DNA from 3 places in the Ureibacillus sp. 179-F W5.1 NHS genome. Region 3 is predicted to be linked to each of the others. Evidence: riboswitches for the same ligand, from Rfam matches in the RefSeq annotation. Region 3 holds a riboswitch; each other region holds the start of a gene.

What was found. A riboswitch is a leader RNA that binds a small molecule or an ion and turns the genes downstream of it on or off. The one in region 3 is predicted to bind cobalamin.
Region 1: another riboswitch for cobalamin. It lies ahead of ACH0B5_RS05045 (hypothetical protein); the one in region 3 lies ahead of ACH0B5_RS09415 (FecCD family ABC transporter permease).
Region 2: another riboswitch for cobalamin. It lies ahead of ACH0B5_RS14785 (hypothetical protein); the one in region 3 lies ahead of ACH0B5_RS09415 (FecCD family ABC transporter permease).

What each region holds. Positions count from the first base shown of each region.
Region 1 is NZ_JBIQFG010000006.1:96,404-104,304, forward strand. Features, by position in the region: gene ACH0B5_RS05025 (endonuclease IV) at 14-256, opposite strand; gene ACH0B5_RS05030 (metal ABC transporter ATP-binding protein) at 405-1,151, shown strand; gene ACH0B5_RS05035 (metal ABC transporter permease) at 1,166-2,026, shown strand; gene ACH0B5_RS05040 (Fur family transcriptional regulator) at 2,023-2,445, shown strand; cobalamin riboswitch at 2,506-2,682, shown strand; gene ACH0B5_RS05045 (hypothetical protein) at 2,832-3,380, shown strand; gene ACH0B5_RS05050 (ABC transporter substrate-binding protein) at 3,383-4,336, shown strand; gene ACH0B5_RS05055 (bifunctional adenosylcobinamide kinase/adenosylcobinamide-phosphate guanylyltransferase) at 4,469-5,038, shown strand; gene cobS (adenosylcobinamide-GDP ribazoletransferase) at 5,050-5,823, shown strand; gene ACH0B5_RS05065 (histidine phosphatase family protein) at 5,796-6,407, shown strand; gene ACH0B5_RS05070 (bifunctional adenosylcobinamide kinase/adenosylcobinamide-phosphate guanylyltransferase) at 6,347-6,787, shown strand; gene ACH0B5_RS05075 (ECF transporter S component family protein) at 6,766-7,260, shown strand; gene ACH0B5_RS05080 (hypothetical protein) at 7,257-7,901, shown strand, end outside.
Region 2 is NZ_JBIQFG010000041.1:16,777-24,677, forward strand. Features, by position in the region: gene ACH0B5_RS14765 (DinB family protein) at 142-645, opposite strand; partial or broken gene ACH0B5_RS14770 (2-thiouracil desulfurase family protein) at 817-1,280, shown strand; gene ACH0B5_RS14775 (RBBP9/YdeN family alpha/beta hydrolase) at 1,401-1,946, shown strand; gene ACH0B5_RS14780 (MazG nucleotide pyrophosphohydrolase domain-containing protein) at 2,009-2,332, opposite strand; cobalamin riboswitch at 2,528-2,707, shown strand; gene ACH0B5_RS14785 (hypothetical protein) at 2,957-3,169, shown strand; gene ACH0B5_RS14790 (M14 family zinc carboxypeptidase) at 3,294-4,337, shown strand; gene ACH0B5_RS14795 (M14 family zinc carboxypeptidase) at 4,657-5,967, shown strand; gene ACH0B5_RS14800 (GNAT family N-acetyltransferase) at 6,092-6,589, shown strand; gene ACH0B5_RS14805 (hypothetical protein) at 6,627-6,779, shown strand; gene ACH0B5_RS14810 (hypothetical protein) at 7,064-7,417, opposite strand; gene ACH0B5_RS14815 (YjcZ family sporulation protein) at 7,577-7,720, shown strand; gene ACH0B5_RS14820 (bifunctional metallophosphatase/5'-nucleotidase) at 7,770-7,901, opposite strand, start outside.
Region 3 is NZ_JBIQFG010000017.1:112-8,012, forward strand. Features, by position in the region: gene ACH0B5_RS09410 (acyl-CoA dehydrogenase family protein) at 130-1,335, shown strand; cobalamin riboswitch at 1,415-1,604, shown strand; gene ACH0B5_RS09415 (FecCD family ABC transporter permease) at 1,786-2,769, shown strand; gene ACH0B5_RS09420 (adenosylcobinamide amidohydrolase) at 2,774-4,240, shown strand; gene ACH0B5_RS09425 (cob(I)yrinic acid a,c-diamide adenosyltransferase) at 4,237-4,797, shown strand; gene ACH0B5_RS09430 ((Fe-S)-binding protein) at 5,060-7,219, shown strand; gene ACH0B5_RS09435 (acetyl-CoA C-acetyltransferase) at 7,553-7,901, shown strand, end outside.

The DNA.
Region 1 (7,901 bases), on a different contig from region 3:
AAACCTCTCCTTTTCAATAGTTCTCTAAATATTTTAGAAGTTTTTTTAATTTTTTCTTTCCAATAATACTTTCGACTTCCTTTAAAAAAGAGTTGGGGATACCTGTAATAAGCCATGTAATAGAAGCTTTTTGGGAAAGCGGTCTTAAACGTTGCACTTCCTCCAAGGTTAAATCAATATCGTATTGTCTTGCGAATTTCACAATCTCTTTATCCGATTTTGTTAAAAACTGTTCAATAAATTCAACTTGTTTCAAAGATGACATTCCTTTCTAATAATGGATGTATTCGTTAAAGGGATCTTTGTATTTCTTTTTAAGATTGGTCCCTTTACATTTAGCAATGAATAGACTATACTAACAAATTGTAAATCGTAATGATTATGAATTAGAAAGAAGAGAAAAAATGAGTCAAACATTGATTGAAATGAAAAACGTGTCTTTTCAATATGAATATACACAAGTATTAAAAAACATATCGTTTAAAGTGGATGAAGGGGCATTTCTGGCGATACTTGGTCCGAATGGTTCAGGTAAATCCACTCTATTAAAATTATTGCTAGGATTATTGAAACCGATGACAGGAGAAATTCAATTGTTCGGGCAACCCATTGATGCCTTTCGTCAAAGGGAATGGATTGGCTATGTTTCTCAAAAATCCAATGCATTTAATTCAGGCTTCCCAGCAACAGTAGAAGAAGTCGTAAAAAGTGGATTAACAAAAAAAGTTGGGTTATTTAAACGAATGCCAAAAGATGTTGACTTAAAAGTAGAGGAAGCATTGAAATCCGTTGGAATGGAAGCGTTCCGCTCCCGTAATATCGGCCAACTTTCAGGTGGTCAACAACAACGGGTGTTTATTGCTAGAGCATTGATTTCTAACCCGAAAATTTTAATTTTAGATGAACCGACTGTCGGAATCGATCATGAAAATGTCCAATCATTTTATGATATGTTAGCAACTTTAAACGAGGAACAAAATAAAACAATTATTTTAGTTACCCATGATGTCGATACCGTTTCCAACCGTATTAGCCATGTAGCTTGTTTAAACCAAACGATCCATTTCCATGGATATAAAGAGGATTTTGATACGATTTCACAAAATCAATTGGATAATTGGTATGGCCATGCGGTTCGAAAGATTCATTAAAGAGGAGAAGGCAAATGATTGAAGCAATTTTAAACTATGAATTTTTACAAAATGCCTTTTTCTCAGGGCTAATTATTGGAGTGATTGCACCGGTATTAGGTGTATTTATTGTTGTAAGAAGAATGTCCCTTATTGCGGATGCATTGTCCCATGTGACATTAGCGGGAATTGCAGGAAGTTTATATTTAAGTCAAACTTTCACTGCCTTTGCATTATTAAATCCAATTTATTTAGGAATTATTGCATCGGTTAGTGGATCCATTTTAATTGAACGATTACGTAGACTTTATAAACATTATGAAGAGCTTGCCATACCGATTATTATGTCGGGGGGAATTGGTCTTAGCGCCATTTTTATTTCATTAGCTAGTGGCTTTAATACAGATTTAATGAGCTATTTATTTGGCTCTGTTTCGGCTGTTTCTAGACAAGATTTATGGGTTGTCATCGGTATTGCGATCGTTGTCTTTTTATTTTTATTTGCTTTTTTCAAAGAAATGTTCGTTTTATCCTTTGATGAGGAATATGCCAATGCGAGTGGCCTACCCGCAAAATGGATTCACTTTTTATTTATGATTGTTGTGGCGTTAGTCATCGCAGCAAGTATGCGAATTGTCGGTATACTATTAGTTTCTTCTTTAATTACTCTTCCAGTTGCGGCAAGTATGCGAATAGCACGGGGCTTTAAACAAACAATCATTTATTCCATTTTGTTTGGGGAAGCTGCTGTGATTATCGGATTGGTCAGTGCCTTTTATTTAAACCTAGCACCCGGTGGAACGATTGTTGTTACTTCTATACTTATCCTATTAATTGTTATAATAACAAAAAAGATCATTCTACATTTAAAGCAAGGAAGGGGAGCAGTTAAATGAATATTACGAGAGCATGGGAAATTTTAAAAGATAACGGTTATAAAAAAACAGATAAACGTGAGCTAATTTTGAATATGTTTGAAGATACGGATAAGTATTTAACTGCTCGAGATCTCCTTTCTGTATTGAAAAAGGATTTCCCGGGAATGAGTTTTGATACAATTTACCGAAATTTAGCTACTTTTGTTGATCTTGGCATATTAGAAGAAACCGAGCTAAATGGCGAAAGAAATTTCCGAATGCATTGTGAATCAGAACACCATCATCATCATTTTATATGTATGGAGTGTGGAAAAGTGAAGGAAATTTCTGTTTGTCCAATGGAAATGATACAAGAGAAATTGCCAGATTGTGCGATCGAATCCCATAAATTTGAGATTTACGGGAAATGCCAAAATTGTGTACATGAAACCGTTTAACTTCCTTTAAAAATTACTGTTCATTTATTTGAGAAAATATGATACATTGCAATTAAGTGAATACGTTTGCAGGAAAAAGATGCGATGATACGCTTAATAGGGAATTCGGTGAGATGCCGAAGCTGTGTCCGCAACTGTATGTGTTTGTTTCAAGAAAATGCCACTGTCTAAAGGGATGGGAAGGCTCTTGAAACGATAAACACGAGCCAGGAGACCTATCTTTTTCTGATCGTAACAAACCTCTTCGGAACTAAAGAGAATGTGCGGCATTATTTTATAATTTTTTTGTTCTATATTGTAATTTATGCCATCCGTTCTCGGTTGGCTTTTTTATTGCCATGCTTTCCTATCCGAAGGGATGTTATCACTAAGAAAGGGGTGTTCCTATTCGAAAAGATAGCCGTTACAGCTGCTATCCATTTATGAGGGAGAAAAGTTGTCTAGTTGACTTCGAGATTCGAACTGATTCTCTTACAACAAAAATAGGGGTAGTATTGCCTTTGTTGCAAGAAGAGGAGAATTGCCGAGTTGTTTTAGATGATTTGCACAAAATCCATCCGATGGCCTATCACGTAAATGGATCAGTTCGTGGGAAGTTATCGGTAACAGAAGAAGATTTAAGTTGGTTAAGCAGTCGATATGATTTTTATGTTGAACAAGTGGGGGAAGAGATAAAGCAATTTTTACTGCCTCAAGGGTGTCTAGCTGCAACATTTTTACATATTTGTCGTAGCGAAGCGAAAAAATCTTACCGGGCTCTTCATAAAGTAAGTGAGGAGAGGGAAGTACCGGAAATACTATTTAATTATTTAGGGCTACTAGCCAATGTATTTTTTGTTATGGCTGTTTATACAAATAAAATGCATGGTATTGAAGAAGTCCCATTTATAAGTAAATCCTATCCTAATAAAAAAAGAAAAAAAGAGGAAGTGTGACGATGAAATTTTTCAACAAGAAGTGGATGGCACCACTTGCCATCTCATTGCTATTAGTTGGTTGTTCTGATGGGGAACAAAAAGCTACGAATGATACAGCTTCAAAAACAAACAGTACGGAAGAAAGTGGTCCCTATACAGTAGTAGATGACCGTGGACAAGAAGTAACTTTTGAAGAAGTCCCTGAAAAAATCGTTTCTCTACAACCAAGTAATACAGAAATTTTATTCGAGCTAGGTGTAGGGGATCAAATTATTGGAGCATCGGAATATGATACATATCCGGAGGAAGCTTTAAAAATCGAACGTGTAACAGATTCCATGACGGTAAATACGGAACGTATTATTGAATTAAATCCAGATGTCGTATTTGCTTATACAACTGGAGAAGAAGCTCAAATTGACCAATTGGAAAGCGCAGGACTTAAAGTATTCGTTATTCAATCAGCAACTTCTATTAACGATGTTTATGGTGATATCGAACAAATGGCTGAAGTAATGGGAGTGGAAGAAGAAGGAAAACAAGTTGTAGAAGATATTCAATCTCAAATTGCAGCTGTTCAAGAAAAAACAAAGTCGATTGAACAAAAGAAAAAAGTTTATTTTGAAATTTCACCAGCTCCAGACATTTGGTCTATCGGTTCTGGTACATTCCAACAAGAAATGATTGAGGCAGCAGGTGTGGAAAATATTTATGCTGATCAACAAGGATGGTTTGCAGTAACAGAAGAAGATCTAATTACAAGAAATCCTGAAGCGATTGTTTCGACGGTAAATTATATAGAAGATCCAAAGGGTGAAATATTAGCTAGAGAAGGATGGTCTACAATTTCAGCAGTTCAAAATAAAGAAGTGTATCTATTAAATGCGGATATTATGGATCGTCCAGGACCACGTATCGGTGAAGCAGTTGAAATGATTGCCAAAACGATTTACCCAGAATTATTTAATGAATAATTAAGTAAATAAATCTGCTTGATGACTACGATGCTTAGCCGTAGAAAGATAGCAGATTTTTTTTATTTTATTTGATATGGTTAATAGGGGAAAGAACGTATTTATTTTGTGAATTTTTTCGAGGAGCTATTTATGGGGAAAATCATTTTTATTACTGGCGGTGTTCGTAGTGGGAAAAGTGCCTTCGCAGAACGTTATGCGAAGCAACTTTTTCAAATCTATGACCGAAAGCGTCTACTTTATATTGCATCTGGGGTAGCAATTGATGAGGAGATGGCAGAACGAATTAAACGTCATCAACAAGATCGATTCAACTCTTCCGTTCAATGGGAAACAATTGAAATTGTAGATGACTTAGTATTTAATGACGAGTTGTTTGCAGAACATCCTATCGTTGTGTGGGATTGTCTTACTACTTGGTTAAATAATGTGCTCTATAAAACGGAGTTATTAAATGGAGAGGCAAGGACACATGAAATAAACCGATATATACAAGCGTTAAAGGAACAAGTACTAAAATGGAAAGAAGTAAATGATTGTATTTTATTGCTTGTATCAAATGAATTATTGGATGAAGCTCAATCTAAGTTTTCAGAAGTGAATCGATATTGCTCCCTATTAGGGAAAATGCATCAATGGATTGTTGAAAAGTGTGACGAAGCATACGAAATGGACTATAGTTTAAGGAAACGTTGGAAGTAGGGAGGAGAACTATGAAACATCATTTGATTGGACTTCTATTATCATTTCAATTTTTTTCTTCTTTCCCTATTCGTAAACAGTTGACTATGAATGAAAAAACTATATCTGCCATGTTTTACTTTTTGCCGTTATTAGGTGTTTTAATGGGAACTTCCCTTAGCATTATAATAATACTGAACGATGCATTTTTTCAGTTTTCCCCCTTGTTATTGGCTATTATTCTAGTAGTAGCAGGTATTATTATGACTGGCGGTCTCCATTTAGATGGTTGGATTGATATGAGCGATGCTTATTTTTCCTACCAAGATCAAAAAAGAAGACTTGCTATTTTGGACGATTCTCGTGTAGGAGCCTTTGGTGCCATCAGTTTATTTGTTTTAATCCTTTTAAAAGTCGGTTTTATATATGAAATTATTTATCAAGGAAATAGCATTTTTATGTTGTTTTTATTCGTCATTCCTTTTTTAAGTAGAATAGCTCTATTACTATTTTTCTTAACAACCCCTAATGGGAAAGAAGAAGGATTGGCCGTTTATTTTAAATCCAAAGTGAATGTGAAAAAGATTTGGATTGCCCTTATCTTCTATACAGTCCTATTTTGCACATTGACTTTCTATCTTTTTAACAATGTAGCATTTCTAATATTTATCTCTATGGTACTGTTTGTTTTCATTTACCGAAAATGGACGATGAAAAATTTCGGAGGCATGACGGGGGATTTATTAGGTGCCTTATGCGAAGGGATGGAGGTATTCCTATGGGGAATGGTGTTATTGTTCATTTAATCCGTCATGAAAAAACAGACGGAAATGTAAAAAGAAAATATGTTGGTTGGACGGATGAATCGATTATCACAAAAAGACAACATTTTGATGTTCCGATTCAAACAAGTGAAGTGTTTGGAAGTGATTTAAAACGGTGTATGGAGACGGCTCAACTTTATTTTCCTAAAGCAAAATACCGTTCCGATAAAAATTTAAGGGAAATTTATTTTGGCGACTTTGAAATGAAAACATATGAGCAATTAAAAGAAAATTCGACCTACCGAACGTGGATAGAAGAGCCAACGGTCATTACGCCTCCAAATGGTGAAAACTTTTTGGCTTTTAAAAAAAGAGTTCTTAAAAGTTTTCAACAAATTGTTTGTCAAAATGGACAATTTACTTTCATTGTTCACGGTGGGGTTATTCGGACTATCTTATCCTTATTTTCTCCAAAGGTTGAAAGCTTTCAACAGCTTGTTGTTACCCATAGAACAATTTATACATTAAGTTGGGCTCAAATAGAAGATGTGAAGGAGGGGAGAAGATGCGAATCATTATTGGTGGTGCCTATAATGGAAAAAGAAAATTTGTCATCGACAAACTAAAAAATAGTCCCCTTCAAAACTATTATTTCTTTGAAGGAAATATTCCATCGGAGCGAAGCTATACGAAAGATGAAGCTATTGTCATTGGAAGTTTTGAAAAAATTATTTTTCAGCACATGGATTTAGACGAAGAACAAATTGCTGCTCGCATTTACGATGAACTATTGAAGTTAGATAAAGAAACAAATGTTATTTGTATTTGTACAGATATAGGAAGGGGCATTGTTCCACTTCAAAGAGAAGAGAGAAAATTGCGAGATACATGTGGAAGATTGTATCAGAAATTATTTGCAGAAGGTGAAAGTGTCATTCGAATTTGGTATGGCATCCCACAGTTGTTGAAAGGTGAAGATTGGACATGGAGAAAAAGCATCATTTAACCCTTGTTGTTCTAACGGCATTAATTGCTGCATTATGTGGGATTGGCAGTTTAATAAAAGTACCTGGTATCATTACGTCCGCTGCTTTAGATTCTGCACCAGCCTTTATTAGCGTTGTGTTTCTACCACCATTATATTCGGGTTTTGCTGGTGCAATTGGTCATCTCGCGACAGCAATCACTTCAGGATTCCCTTCTGGCCCTTTTCATGGGCTAATAGCAGTAGAAATGTTTGTGATTGTCTATTTATTTAATCTTTTACATAAAAATGGATTTAAAGTTTTGAAGTGGATGTTTTTAATTATTGCCAATGGCATTCTCTCTGCTTTTCCTTTCTATTTCCTTATCTCACCATCTTTCTTTATCGGTATTTTACCTAGCTTAATCATTGCAACTATAGTAAATGTAATCATTGCGATAGTTACAATGCCTATTTTAACTAAAGTTATAAAAGGAAGAAGGATACATAAATGAGAAATGCAAGTAAAGTAGACGAAAATACAGTAGTGACGATGGACAATTCAGGCTGTATTGGGGAAAAACAATTGGATGTAGTCTATGCGACAAATGAGGTGACGGCTTATTACACAACTCGTGTTGCATTAATAGAGCAATGGTGTGCAGGGGCTCATCCTTCCAATATATTCATGGCCAATTTCACAAGTGATGCAGCTTGGGATGATTACATAAAAGGGATTAAAAGGGCATTTGATGAAATAGAGGATACGATGCCGCCTATAAAAGGCTCTACAGAATCGAATTTTCAATCGTTGCAATCTGGGTTAAGTTTAATGATGATTGGAAAGATTCAATTTGATCTGGACACTAAAAATTGTGACTGGTATGTAATAGGAAAGCCTTTAGTTGGACCAGAAGTCATTGATGAAGAGAAACATGTTGCTAAACTAAAGGAATTGTATCAATTATTAAAAAGGGGAATTATAAAGCAAGTATGGCCAGTTGGATCGAAGGGAATCCAGGCAGAACTAGAGAGAATTTTTCCGGGAAAAGAGGTAACATGCTCCCTTCCATTACATAAAACAAGTGGTCCATCAACGTCCGTTATTGTTGCCGTGAAGAAAAATGAAGAGAACCATTTAAATGAACGATTAACG
Region 2 (7,901 bases), on a different contig from region 3:
ACGGATTATTTAATAGGGAAGGAATGAAGAGGTTAATCAAACAGGTGATGGAACTAAAAGGTAAAATGGGCCATCTACTTATCTAGATGGCAAATAACTCTCAATTGCGTTTGCTTAAAACTAAAAGGAGATCCTATCGCACTACATCGGTGGAGCTTCCATACCATATTTTGTCCATTCCTCTTTTGACGGACCATAAATGCCTGGAACAACTAATCCTGCTTGTCTCATTAGAACGGTCATTTGTCCTCGATGGTGGCTTTGGTGTTGGATTAAAAACATTAACAGTGAACCGATGGGAATTTGTTGACCTAAAAAATTAATAACTTCATTCATTGTATGGTCAGTCCAATGACTTTTTAATGCCTGTAAGAATGCACTATTAGCTTGTTTATAACTATCTGCTATAAATTTAGCTGAAATAGGAACCGGATAGTCATTATTAGGGGCTTCGAACGTTAAGTTTGTATTTGAAGTAATAATACGAATAGCAGTAACCGTATGCCAAGCAATTCGGCCTAATGTCCAATTTTGTGATGTTATTTCCTGTTTAAGAGATTCATCCGTTAAATGATTAAGTATTCTTTGTGTAGCATCAGCTTCAAACTCCCAAGATCTCAAAAAATGGTCTAATGTTTGGAACATAACCTTCCTCCTAAAATAGTAGTTTTCACTTCTATGCATCTATAATTTCATTATATTCTCCTTAAAATGGAAAAAGACTTATGCTTAATCTATTGGATTAACCAATCAAATTTCAAACAAATAACTTTGTAGTATAATACGATAAAGTCTTTATATGGGGTGGGGAAAAAGATGATATTAGTTAGTTCGTGTTTAGCTGGAAACCCAGTAAGGTACAATGGTACGTCATGTTCGGATAGTACAATTCAAAAATTAATCGATGATCAGAAGGCCATCCCTATTTGTCCAGAGCTATTAGGAGGTTTTGAAACACCTAGGGAACCAGCTGAGATTATTAACGGTGAGGTTTTGATGTTTTGGCAGGAAAAGCAAAAGTGATGGAACGCTCTGGGAATGACGTCACCGAATTATATTTGAAGGGTGCTAGAAAAACCCTTGAGATAGCAAAAGAAATGAAAGCTACATATGTAGTGTTGAAAGTATTTAGTCCATCATGTGGTAGTCAAAAAATAAATAACGGAAAGTTTATTGGAGAACAAATAAACGGAGCGGGTGTAACAACAGCGTTATTAAAAACGAATGGTATCAGTGTTATATCTGAACTAGAGTTAGAAAAATTAAAAGATGAAATTTAATAGCAATATTCTAGCAATCGTTACTAGTATTAGCATTTTAAAATTTCTTCGCTATTACTCCTTTGGATATATCCCTATCTGGAGGGGTGTTTTTTATTAAATTAAAAGGAGAATCATTCTATGAATAAATTATATTTAATCGATGGTTATGGAGGTTCGCCAGAAATAAATTGGCTATCTAACATTGGACAAAAATTTAAGGATGATTTTGATATTCACATTATTCCATACACAGATCCTACCGAAGCTAATGTAACGCAATGGGATTTTGATTTGGAAAGGGGAATTACAACCCCTGAAGATGCTTATTTTATATGTCATAGTTTAGGGTGTGTTACGTTCTTAAGATACTTACAACGACATCATGTAAAAGTGAAAGGAGCCATTTTAGTTTCTGGTTTCGTAGAGGAGGTTGAAAATTTCCCACAATTTCAACCTTATTTCAAAAACCTAGATGAAGGTTGTTGGAAAGATTTGATTGGGGATGCTTATGTCATTTCTTCTAAAACGGATCAAATTATTCATTGGAAACTAACATATGAACTATCTAATTTGTTGGAATGTCCATTTATTTTATTACCAATTGGTGGACACTTTACATCCGGAGAAGGAATCGTTAATATGCCTGTTGTTGAGAAGTTAGTGAAGGCTAACTGGTTAGGTTAATACTAAGGAAAAAACGCCTCTTTAGAATGTAACTTTCTAAAGAGGTTTCATTATGTAAATAGTCATTTTAATAGTTTATACCGCTTATCTAACTTATCACGATGGGACTGGAAAACATCTTCTAAAGAAATATCGTATTTGTTAGCAATTACAATAAGATTGCCTAATACATCTCCGAGTTCTTCGGTTAATTCTTGTTTTTGCCGTTCTAAAGTTCCATTACTTTCATCAGGTCGATCTCTTCCAATTTCAAGTGTTCGAATTGCCCGTGCAACTTCGCCCGTCTCCTCAGCTAAAAAACCGATTCGAATAAATATATCTAACTCTGACCATCCTCTTTTTTCATAATAGACTTTAACCCATTCTTGAAATTCATTCACATTCATAACTAAATACCCCCTTCAATAACCACAATATTTTCAGCATATCAGAAAACATGAATAATGGGAAAAGGCTGTTAGTGCCAAGTATTTAAACGCCTGCAACATTATCCATACGCTATATGGAGAAGGTACTCATTTTCAAAACAATAGTTTGAATATTTTAATCCTTTTGTTTTTTAGGTATAATATATAGTAATTACATAACGTGTAAGAATAGGTGCTTATGAGAATAAGCTTAAAAGGGAAGCTTGGTGAAAATCCAACACTGTCCCGCAACTGTGAATTCGGAGCAAATCAATAGATGCCACTGTGTAAATGGGAAGGCGTTGATTTGTGTTGATGAGAAGTCAGGAGACCTGCCTAATTCTAGTACACACCAAATACCTACGTGGAAATAGGTGGTGTTCTGTGCGAAATTGAACGTAAAAAAAATCGGTTTTTTTACGCTTTTTAAGTATGCATAGATAAGTCCAAAGCTATTTCTGAACTCAGGAGTAGCTTTTTTATTTGGGTTATGTAAAAAAGGAGGCTTATCAGATGGATGTTATTAGTACGGTAGTAGGTTACCAGTATATTTGTGGAACTCACAGGAAAGAAAGTTTTATGGTATGAAAGGGAGTGGGAGAAATGCCATCACATTCAAGAGCTTTTTATGAAGAGCAATTTAAAGTATATATTATGGAGAATATGCTCGGCGAGAAAACAGAGACGTTAAAGGATTTTCTCCTCCAATTAATCGATGATCATCAAAATGATTATAAAGAAATTAATTATGCTTATTTAAAGGTAAAGAAGGAGTTATTGGGCACCAAAGATAATATTGAAAATGGTAAATTATGATAAAGGGACTATATTTAGTAATAAATAATGATAGTTTTCCTCTATATACATTCAAAGTAATGATAGATTATATTAATTTATGAATAATGTAAATATTCAGACTTTTGAATGTGGAGGGGTTAAGATGAAAAAGAAATTGTTTGCACTATCGTTAACGGGAATGATGACATTAGGAGCTGTTGCACCATCTGCGTTGCCTGTTTATGCTGTCGGTGAAGGACCAAACTATAATGGAAACGAATCGATTCAAACTTCTAATCTATATACTTACGAAGAAATGGTAAAATACTTGAAAACCCAAGATGCAAAACAAGAAGCAATGGAGCTTGAAGTTATTGGTCAAACAGTGAAAAATAGAGATATTTATTTAGCAAAATATATGACTGACCCAAGCAATCCAACTGTACTAATTTTAACTCAACAGCACGGAAATGAACAATTAACAACTGAAGGTGCTTTAGAGTTTATTAAGCATCTTGGTACAAATAAAACAAAGGGTGTTCTTGAAAATGTAAATGTTCTTATTGTACCGATGTTAAATGCGGATGGTGCAATGGGTGATGTAAACTTTTCCCTTGAAGATTACGTGGCAGATGGCGGACGTCATTTAACACGTTATAATGCAGTGGGGACTGACTTGAATCGAGATCATGTTGATAAATTACAACCTGAAACACAAGCACTACACGAAAATGTGCTACAGAAGTATGATATTGATTATATGATCGACCTTCATCATCAAGGTACTGAATATGAACGAGATGGAGAATTAGTATCTGGTTCAATGCTCTATCCGACAAACGCGAATGTAAAACCAGAAGTGTTAGAGAAATCCAAAAAACTAGGTGCAGTCGTATTCAACGCTGTTGATTCAACGGGTTGGGGTCATATTGGCAAATATAATGGCGGTAGCGGCGAAAATATTGGCCGTAACGGTGCAGCGGTCCAATATGATATAGCGACGCTGTTATTTGAAATGCGCGGAATGTCTGATCATGAGGATCCTTCACGAGTAATCGGTCAAAAAAGTAATGGTTATTTAATTAAACAAACGGTCACGACGTTGGATGCCACTGTTAGAGCGATCGCAGACGGTTCAATTGAAAATGCAGATATTAGTTTCTGGGATACATTAGATACACAAACTCAACGACCTTCTGAAGAGTAATTGTGAGTTGAATAAGCGAAGCCATTTGATAATAATTCAAATGGCTTCTTTTTTATGTTAGAAGGTTTATCAATAAGAACATAGTGAGACCTTTTTTCTAGCCAACGTTCCATTTTACCTACGGAAAGAAGGAATATTCTAAATTATCTCTTGTTTACTAGTCTTGTAATCCTTAATAATTGAAAAATAACACTAATAAAGACTCAATTTTCTGAAAATATAAAATATTCTGTTTTGTTTTCTTTTTCAATCATGTACAATCTATTTCGAGCCCCAAAATAAATTGTAGATTGGGACAAGTATACTTAGGAGGGATTTTATGGAAAAGAAGTTTTCAAAAGTAATTTTACCAACAGCGTTGGCACTAACTGTAAGTGTATCATCTGCTGCCTACGCAAATCCGCAATCAACACCGAACGGACCTTACATTGAAGACAACCAGAATATTTCTCTATCAAGTTATATGTCAAATGCAGAATTAGCAACTAAATTACAAAAGCTCGAAGCTTCTTCCAATGGGAAGATGAAGCTGGAAGTTGCTGGCTATTCCAACCTTGCTCCCGATGGTTATCAAACCGAAGCGGACAAAGGGGAACCAATTTATGTAGCAAAATTTGGGGATAATGATCCAAATAAAAAACGTATATTAATTACCGCTCAGATTCATGGGAATGAGCAAATTGGAGCTGAAGCGGCTATTGATATTATTCAAAAGCTTTCTTCCAACGGGAAGGAAGTTGAAGAAATTTTAGAAAACGTGTCCATCTGGATTATGCCTCGTATTAACCCAGAAGGAGCGGATAATCAATATGAAGGTAAGTGGTATCCAACTCGTTATACCCATCAAACATGGTTGCCTGAAAATATCGGTCTTCCAGCAGATACGGTTGCTCCGTGGTACTATAATAGCGATGGTAGCGAAAGAGCTCAAAATAATGAAGGACGTGTCGTTTATGGTATTCCTGGATATGACCAAAACCGGGACTACAATCCAAATTTAGATTTTAGAGTAGAGAACCAAGACCTTAGCGAGGTTGCTTCGTTCTTAAACTCCCAATCTACAAATAACAGCAAATACGGTGGTTTCTATGTTACAGCAGAGGCACGTACTGTTACAAGTGTGTTTAAAGAGTTCCAACCGGATGTGTATGTAGATGTACATCACCGTGGTTTCAATACAGTATCTGATGAGGATAATCGTTCAGTACCTGTCCAATTCGCTGCAGTTGTTGCTGATCCATATACAGATCCATTCACTGGTGAACAATATGAAGTAGATGAAGATGTTCTGACGCTAGCTAAACAGGTTAATGCACTATCTGCATTAACATTGCAAAAAGGGCAATCCCATTTCGGTGCTGTTCAGAAATATCCTGATGTAAACTTACCAGGTACAGCTCTAGGAGCATTTGCATTAAATGATACTTCAATTATGTTAATTGAAATTAAAGGTCAAAGCCAAACATTAGGACAAAAGCAGGCCGGTATGCTGAAAGAAACGGTTACTCAACCACTCTTTGCAGTTTTCCAAGGACTTGCTGATGGATCTATTTATGAAGTTGATACGCAAGTTTATGATGATATTCCAGAGGCTTCAAATTCAATTAGTGATCCAACATCAAGAAACTAAAAAATGGTTCTATGAAGAGGGTGGCAGGTATTGCTATCCTCTTTTTTAACGAATTAAAGGGTTGCATCATTCCATCAATTTGGATAAAATTACCTCCTACGTAAATAAGAAGGAGCCGATAACTATGGTTAAAGTAAGGAAAGGGATGGGTAGTGACGCAGAACAGGTCATTACAGTCATGAAAAATGCAGAGGATTCGGGATTTATGTTATTTTCTCCGGGAGAAAGAAAAATAACTATTGATGGTTTAGCAAAACTGATGGACTCCCTAAATAATAGTCTCAAATCAAGTTTGTTTGTAGCAGTAGATAACAATCGACTTTTAGGTTACATCATTGTTCAAAATGATAAGCCATCACGCGTCGCCCATAGAGCATATTTAGTTATTGGTGTACATAGTGAAAGTCGGGGTAAAGGGGTTGGAACAGCCCTTTTTCATCACGTATTAGAATGGGCAAAGGAAGTGAAGCTTCATCGATTAGAATTAACGGTCATATCAACAAATGACGTGGCAATCAACTTATATAAGAAAATGGGATTTGAAGTGGAAGGGGTAAAGAAGCATTCCTTATTGATAGATGATGAATATGTGGATGAGTATTATATGTCGATTTTAATATAAATCTATGAAGAATTTGGCTGAAAGGAGTAGGGTTGTTTTGAAAAACGAAAATATCCTAACATCTTTAATAACAATTCGACCTATTAAAATAGAGGATTATCAATTTATTTTAAGTTGGAGTAAAGATATTTACTTTTGTTTAGCAAATGGTTGGGAGAACAATCGAATTGCAGAACAGCTCTATTCATGATGGGTTCAATGTGTAAATAATCCGCCAAAAAATTTTATTCGTAAGGGTATCGAGTTTCAAAATACGTTTATCGGATATGTAGATTTAGCATGTATGAAAGGAAATACAGCTGAATTGGGCATTGCAATTGGTGATAGTACACTTTGGGGAACAGAAAGTAGATTAATACAATAGAGACTAAGAAAATAATATTTAAGTTAAATGAACCTTTAACCCTGCATTGACTGCCCAAATATGATGTTCATGAAAAAGAAGTGTTCCCACTTTATCGATATCAATCCAATTCATAAGATGATCCTTTTCAGTAGGCTCTTGTTTTTTGTCCAAAAGGTGGGCCAAATAAAAATAGCTGTTACTAAGTAGGGGTTCCTTTTTACTATAATTTCGCCTTTAGGGTTGAACATCGTTGTCACGATATAATTTCTTTCTAAAGGAAATTGCTGTAACCACATGTAGCCGCTATCTGCGATACAGACATTTTCTCCATTTAAGCTTACTGTTAATGGTTCAGTTACCTCCAAAATATGTATTAAAGTGATGTATCCTTTAAATTTTTTTGAGTTGACAAAAGCCTGTGCACATTCTTTTTTTACTACACGTTTCCAATCTAAACGATTTCCGTATTTTCTTTTTAGCATTTGCCGCCTCCTATAGAAACAAGTATTTCTACAATATTACCATTTACTGGAGGTTTGTAGTGAGAAAATTAAAAAAAGATTCGGACCAATACATCCGTCTAGTTCCAACTAAAAGCATTACATATGATGTATTGAAATGAATTTGAGGAGGTGTTCGATTTGGGTAAAAACGTTGGTGGTGAATACGGTTATGGCGGTAACGACTATGGTAATGGCTCAGGCTTTGCATTACTAGTCGTTTTATTCATCCTTTTAATTATTGTTGGTGCTTACTTCTGGAACGGTGGCTACGGTGGCTACTAATTAACCAGTAATCATCCAGGCCCTCCAAATATTGGAGGGCTTTTCCTATTTAATCAATTACTTTAAATGAACCGTGATGAGGTACATCAATAGGCATAAAGTTTTTTAAATAACCTTTTAGTAGGAAGAAAACGGTATAAGCTGTTTCATAAAGAATTTCCCGATTCTTTAATAATGGGAA
Region 3 (7,901 bases):
AAATCGAAAAGGTGAAATATTGATTTAATTCATATCGGAGCACTATGAATTGACGTAGGGAAAACTTAAAAAGTAAAATGATTTTATTGAAAGGTACGGATAACATAAATTTTTTAGGAGATGGGTCATTTGAAACAATTGTTTGTAAAAACAGAACCGCAACGTTTTTGGATAGAAAAGTTGGCAACGTTAGAGGAACCATTTAAAAAGGCTGCTCAACAAATCGACGAACAATCGCAATTTCCCCTTGAACATATTCATCAATTACGTCAAATCGGCTATACAAAATTAACTTTACCGAAACAGTTAGGGGGAGAAGGTTTTAATGTTTATGATTCGATTCTCCTCCAAGAAACATTAGGGAGTTATGATGGTAGTACCGCTTTAGCTATAGGCTGGACTCTATTAACTGTAGGAGAGTTATATGAAAATCAATATTGGGAGCCATCAAAATTATCAGCTTTTGCAAAAGAAGTAGAAAAAGGAGCTATTATTAATCGGGCAGTAAGCGAAATTGCAACAGGTAGTCCTATTCGAGGGGGAAGACCGGGCACATCGGCTAAAAGGGAAGGGAATCATTGGGTAATTAACGGGCGCAAAAGCTATACAACGGGATCCTTTGCCCTTGATTATTTCTTAACTTCCGCATGGATTGAAGAAAAAGAACAAATTGGCTTCTTTTTAATTCATAAAGATAACTCCGGTGTTTCGATTGAAGAAACGTGGGATGTGATGGCGATGCGAGGTACAGCTAGTCACGATTTAGTCCTTGAAAATGTCCATGTTGATCAATCAGACTTAGTTGAGTTACCGAATAATAGTGCTAGTTTTAAGTTGAACGGTTGGTTACTTCTTATTCCTGCAACCTATTTAGGAATAGCTCAAGCGGCGCAGGATTATGCCCTTCAGTTTGCCAATACCCATTCTCCAAACAGTATAAAAGGAACGATTGCTTCTTTACCTAACGTTCAATCCTTACTAGGTGAAATCGAATTAGAATTAGCGAAGGCACGTTTTACATTATATGGAGCTGCCCAAAGTTATGTAGAATTCAAAGGGAAAGAAAAAGAAGGTAAAAGAGTAACGGAAGAGGAAAAAATAACGATCATGAATGCTGTAAACGTCGCAAAACATGTCGTAACGAATGGGGCAATCCAAGTAGTAGATAAGGCTATGCGAGTAGTTGGGGCAAAAAGTTTGCAACGGACAAATCCTCTTCAACGGTTTTATCGAGATGTTCGTGCAGGTCTACATAATCCGCCTATGGATGATATAACGATTAAAAAGTTAGCCGAATCAGCTTTGCAAGAGACGGCAAAAAATAATTCTTTATAGGAGAGTTATTTAATTACCTTTTTCTATTAAAATCTTTCTATACAATTGTTTTTTATAAGTTATAATGTGGAAGAACAACTTCATAATGACACATAAAGGTTCTTATAGCGATTTTGTTATAAGAGTAAAAGGGAAGTCGGTGAAATTCCGACGCTGTCCCGCAACTGTAAATGGGAGCGTGCCTTACAGTCCACTGTTACAAAAGTAATGGGAAGGGAAGGTTTGCGATGAACATGAGCCAGGAGACCTGCCTTTATGGTTAGGAATAGCACCTTACGAGGATAAGGGAGGCAGTAAAGATGGAGTGTTTATTTTTCGATTTTTCAAAGTCTCTCGTAAACTGAGAGACTTTTTATTTTGCCTTTTGGGAGGTATTGAAACAATGACAATATTATTTATGATAAATAGATTACTAGAAAATAGGAATGAGGGAACAGTGTGAAAAGAAAAATGTTCTTCGCCTATAGTTCCTCTATCGGAATATTATTAATTAGCATTTGGTTAGGTGTCTCCATAGGAACAGCAGAAGTACCCTTTTCAACATTGTGGGATAAAGAAACGAATGAAAGTGCCTACAACATTTTATGGAGTATACGTATGCCCCGGGTTGTTTTAGCTGGTTTAGTAGGCGCCGCATTAGCGATTGCGGGAGCTGCGTTTCAAGGCTTATTGAAAAATCCACTGGCGGACCCTTATACATTAGGTATTTCTTCGGGGGCATCTGTTGGAGCGGTAGCAACAATTTTCTTTGGACTTTCCCTTCCTATAATAGGTTCATATTCGTTACCTTTTGTAGGGATGATATGTGCCTTTTTGACAATGGTTCTTGTTTTAACCTTTGCTCGACTCGTGGATCGAACGATGAAAATGGAAACGCTCATTTTAACCGGGGTCATTTTTAGTTCCTTTTTAGGTTCTTGTATTTCTTTAATGATTGCCCTAACAGGAGAACAATTACGTGAAATTATGGGTTGGCTTTTAGGTAGTGTTTCCATGCGCGGATGGCCGTACGTTCAAATGATTGTACCCTTTATTATTATTGGAACAATTATTATATGGCTCAACCGAAGAGAGTTGAATGCCATGATGTATGGAGACGAACGGGCCCAATCGTTAGGGGTAAATGTAAAGAAAAGTAAGTATGCAATACTAGCTGGAGGTTCCATGTTAACAGGGGCAGCCGTTGCTGTTTCGGGTACAATCGGATTTGTTGGTTTAGTTGTGCCTCATATGACAAGAATGCTATGGGGAGCAGACCACCGTCATCTATTGGTTTTGTCCTTTTTTAACGGAGCTAGTCTATTAATTATTTGTGATTTAGTTTCCCGAACGATTATTTCCCCTTCAGAACTACCGATAGGTGTAATTACAGCCTTTATAGGGGCACCTGTTTTTTCATTTATATTTTATAAACAAAGAAAAAGTAGGGGGTGAGGTTATGTTAAAGGTCCAAAATATTTCTGGAGGTTATGGTTCAACTCCAATACTTTCGAACATTTCCTTTGAAGTGGAAAAAGGGAAAATGTTAGGTATTCTTGGTCCAAATGGTTGTGGGAAATCCACTTTATTAAAAGTGATTAGCGGCATTATGAAACCATCAACGGGAACTGTTTATGTTGATGGTAAAGAAATTAAAGATTACTCTCCGAAACAATTAGCAAAAAAAATGACGGTTTTACCACAGCTACATGCAACAGCTTTTTCGAATACGGTTCGAGATACCGTTTCCCTAGGACGTTATCCTCACCAGTCTGGATTTTTTTCCAGTTGGAAAACAGAAGATGAAAAAGCAGTTGTTAATGCAATGGAACAAACAGGCGTAAGGAAATTTGAAAAAGCTCAATTGGAATATTTATCGGGAGGAGAGCAACAGCGGGTTTTTATAGCTCAAGCTTTAGCCCAATGTTCTAGTTTACTTTTACTTGATGAACCGACAAACCATTTAGATATTGCCCATCAAAAGCAAATATTAGATATGATTCGCAAGGAAGTAACGAATCACGACTTAACGGTTGTTTCTGTTTTTCATGATATTAATTTAGCTTCACTATATTGTGATGAAATTTTATTAATGGAGGATGGAAAAGTAAGGGCAAAGGGTGTTCCCCATGAAGTATTAATCGATGATCAAATAATGGATGTATATAAAGCAAGAATTTCAATGCAAGCCCATCCGGAGCAACCAAAACCTCAAATGACAATATTACCTGATTTAAACGAGCTTGCAAAGGAAAAGGTAATTACAGTAGAGAATATAAAAATAACAGATGAATACGTTGAATGTAAATCTGCTTTTCCTTTACGGGTTTTATCTTCAGCAGTTCATAATGCTGGATTAGGTTGGTATTCAAATTTTATTAATCGAACTGTTCAACAAGATTATAATATTTATCAAGTGAAAGAAGAGTTTTTACAATATTTAATCGAAGAAGGGTTTTCCCCTACGAATACGGTCGGCATGATGACGGCAGTTCATACGAAAAACGCTATTGTAAAACAATATGAAGCTCCTTTTGGAAGCGTTATCGTTATGGTCACAGCAGGAATTGGAAACGCAATAGATGTATCCCGTTCATATGATAGGGATAATAAGAATCATGTTGGAACGATTAATACGTGGGTAATTGTTAACGGAAAATTATCTGATGAAGCATTTGTTCAAGGCATGATGACTGCAACAGAAGCGAAAACGAAAGCATTACATCATGAAAAGGTGTATGATACCATTTCTAATACGATGGCAACAGGTACACCGACCGATAGCTTACTTATTGCGGCGACTCAGCAGGGAGAATATATGCAATATGGTGGGCCTATTACAGAAGTTGGTAAAGTAATAGGGAGGGGCGTTTTTGAAGCGACAGTGGAAGCAATTCAAATTTATCGAAGAGGGGCGTTACAATGAAACTGTACACGAAAACAGGGGATAAAGGAAAAACGAGCTTAATGGGCGGACGTGTCAATAAGGACGATTTACGTGTAGAAGCTTATGGCACTATTGATGAATTAAATTCTTTTATTGGTAAAGCGATAACGGAATTAGACTCAACGATTTTTCAAGATTTAATTGAAGACTTACAAACGATTCAGCATGAATTATTTGACTGTGGCGGAGATTTGGCCAATGTAATGAAGGAACGACAATATACTCTACAAGAATCATCCATTGAGGTGCTAGAAAAACGTATTGATACTTTATCTGATGAAGCACCTCCATTAAAAAGATTTATTTTGCCAGGCGGAACATCGGCAGCTGCAACTCTTCACATTGCTCGTACTGTTACACGTCGTGCAGAGCGGAGAGTAGTGACGTTAATGAACGAAAAAGAAGATGTTCCTACCGTTGTACAAAAGTATTTAAATCGATTATCGGATTATTTCTTTGCAGCGGCCCGTGTTGTCAATTTCCGTTTACAAGTAAGTGATGTGGAATATATTCGAGGCGGAGATGTATTTAAATAATGTAATTAAAACAATCCTACATAAATAGGATTGTTTTTTATTTTGAAAAGAAGGTATAAATAGAAAAAAGACGAATAAAGAAAGAAAATTTTAATATAATTAGAAATTTCCGAACAATACATTGACTGAATGCTCATTCATATTTTACAATAAAAACAGAATAATAAGAGATTTCTAATCAATGCTAATCATAATTATAGGTTGATAGGAATAATCAATAGAAACAGAAACAAAGGGGAAAAAGAGATAAGGGGGAGAAGAAATGAATGCATTATTAATTGCAAACTGGGTGTTGTTTATTGCGGTCGTGCTATACGCAGTAGGATTGTTTGTTTATCTGTTAAAAACACGATATGAGTTTGTAAAGCTTGGGAAGAAAGAAGAATTTAATGACAATGTTATGATGCGACTCGAAAAAATTTGGGTCAATGTTTTTGGACAATCTAAATTATTAAAAGATAAAAAAAGCGGATTTATCCATGTTTTATTTTTCTATGGATTTCTTCTCGTTCAATTAGGGGCTATAGATTTTATCTGGAAAGGATTAGCTCCAGGATCACACCTTCCATTAGGACAACTATATCAAGTATTTACGTTATTTGAGGAAATTGTAGCTGCGGTCATTTTAGTTGCCGTTTTTGGAGCTTTTTATCGTCGGTATATTGAAAAGCTCGTTCGTCTAAAACGAGGTTGGAAAAATGGACTAGTATTAATTTTTATTGGTGGATTAATGGTTTCCACATTAGTTGGAAACGGCATGGGAATTATTTGGCATAATCATGGCTTAACTGGTAGTGAGCCGATTGCCTCAGGAATTGCTGCTATATTTAGTTTCTTACCAGCTGAAGCTGCTGCAGTAGGATTTTATATTATGTGGTGGGTACACTTACTGATTTTATTAACATTCTTAGTGTATGTTCCGCAATCAAAGCATTTCCATCTTATCTCTGGCCCTGTAAACGTTTACTTCCACAGATTAGACCGTGCTGGTACGCTTCGCCCAATTAATTTCGATGCGATGGAAGAGGCGGAAGATGAAGAAGAAATGCCTTCCTTTGGTGTTGGTAAAATTACAGACTTTACTCAAAAACAATTAATCGATTTATACGCATGTGTAGAATGCGGCCGTTGTACGAATATGTGCCCTGCAACGGGAACAGGTAAAATGCTGTCCCCGATGGATTTAATCGTTAAGTTACGTGATCATTTAACTTTTACAGGTGCTGTTACAACGAAACAAAAGCCTTGGGTTCCTGCTTTTGCCTTTAACAATTCAAAGGGCAATCAACTTGCAATGGCTGCAGGGGCAGAAGGGGCAATCGTTGAGGATATTTATAGTCCATCATTAATCGGAGACGTTATTACAGAAGAGGAAATTTGGGCTTGTACAACATGCCGAAACTGTGAAGACCAATGTCCTGTTATGAATGAACATGTAGATAAAATCATTGATCTTCGCCGTTATTTAACGATGACAGAAGGAAAAGTAAATTCCGATGCTCAACGGGCTATGAACAATATCGAACGTCAAGGAAATCCTTGGGGTCTTAACCGTAAAGAAAAGGAGAACTGGCGAGACCTTGATTCATCTATTCATATTCCGACTGTAAAAGAAGCGAAAAAATCAGGAGAAGGTTTTGACTATTTATTCTGGGTCGGCTCGATGGGATCCTTTGATAGTCGTTCACAAAAAATCGCTCTGTCCTTTGCTCGATTAATGAATGAAGCAGGCGTGAAATTTGCTATTTTAGGGAATAAAGAGAAAAACTCCGGTGATACACCTCGCCGATTAGGAAATGAATTTTTATTCCAAGAGCTTGCAACAGCTAATATTGAAGAGTTTGAGAAAAATGAAGTGAAGAAAATTGTAACGATTGATCCTCATGCCTATAACATTTTCAAAAATGAATATAAAGATTTCGGATGGGAAGGGGAAGTCTATCACCATACGGAACTATTATATGAGCTAGTAGAGCAAGGGAAATTAACATTAAACCATCGAGTTGATGAAACAATTGTATTCCATGATTCATGTTATTTAGGTCGTTACAATGACGTATATGATGCACCACGGGAAATTTTAAAAGCGATTCCTGGTGTAAACCTAGTTGAAATGGAACGAAATCGTGAAACGGCTATGTGTTGTGGAGCAGGTGGAGGTTTAATGTGGATGGAGGAACATGTTGGTAACCGAATTAATGTTGCTCGAACAGAACAAGCATTAGCTACAAGTGCTTCCATTATTTCATCAGGCTGTCCATATTGCTTAACAATGCTGTCGGATGGTACAAAGGCGAAGGAAGTGGAAGAAACAGTCGGTACTTATGATATCGCCGAACTTTTAGAACGCTCTGTATTTGGTGATAAAAGTTTTGAAATCTCCGTAGAAAATCAGGAGGAACTAGAGACAGTTAGCAAGTAATTGCAAGTGACTAAGAAATAAATAGATAGAAACTAATTGGGAATCGACTTCTTTTGATAAGATGGAACAAAATTATTGTTTTTTTCAACATTTTTATGCAGAAATTAAGCGAAAATGTAAAATTTAGAAAAGTTGAAATTGAATAATTTATCAGTATTCTGTAAAATGAAGTTAAAGATGAAAAGGGGAGTTCTAAATGACTCCCTTTTTTATTAAAAATAAATTGAGCGAGCGTTCAGTCGATTGGATAATCTTAATCTATCAAATTGATTAAAGGAAAATGAAGCTCAGAAGCATAACAATTTTTATTCAAAAACAAAGGGGATGGGGATTTTGAGTAAATCAGTTATTTTAGAAGGGGCTAGAACACCATTTGGTAAATTTGGAGGTTCTCTTGCATCTCTTTCAGCGAGTGATCTTGGAGGAAATGCCATTCAATCCGCCTTACAAAAAGCAAATATTCAACCAGAGGAAGTACAAGAAGTGATTATAGGAACAGTTTTACAAGGGGGCCAAGGGCAAATTCCTTCTAGGCAAGCAGCAACAAAAGCTGGCATTCCTTACACAGTTAAAACAGAAACGATCAATAAAGTATGTGCTTCTGGGATGCGGAGTGTCACACTAGCAGATCAACTCATTCGGTTGGGAGAGGAAGAGGTGATTGTTGCCGGTGGTATGGAGT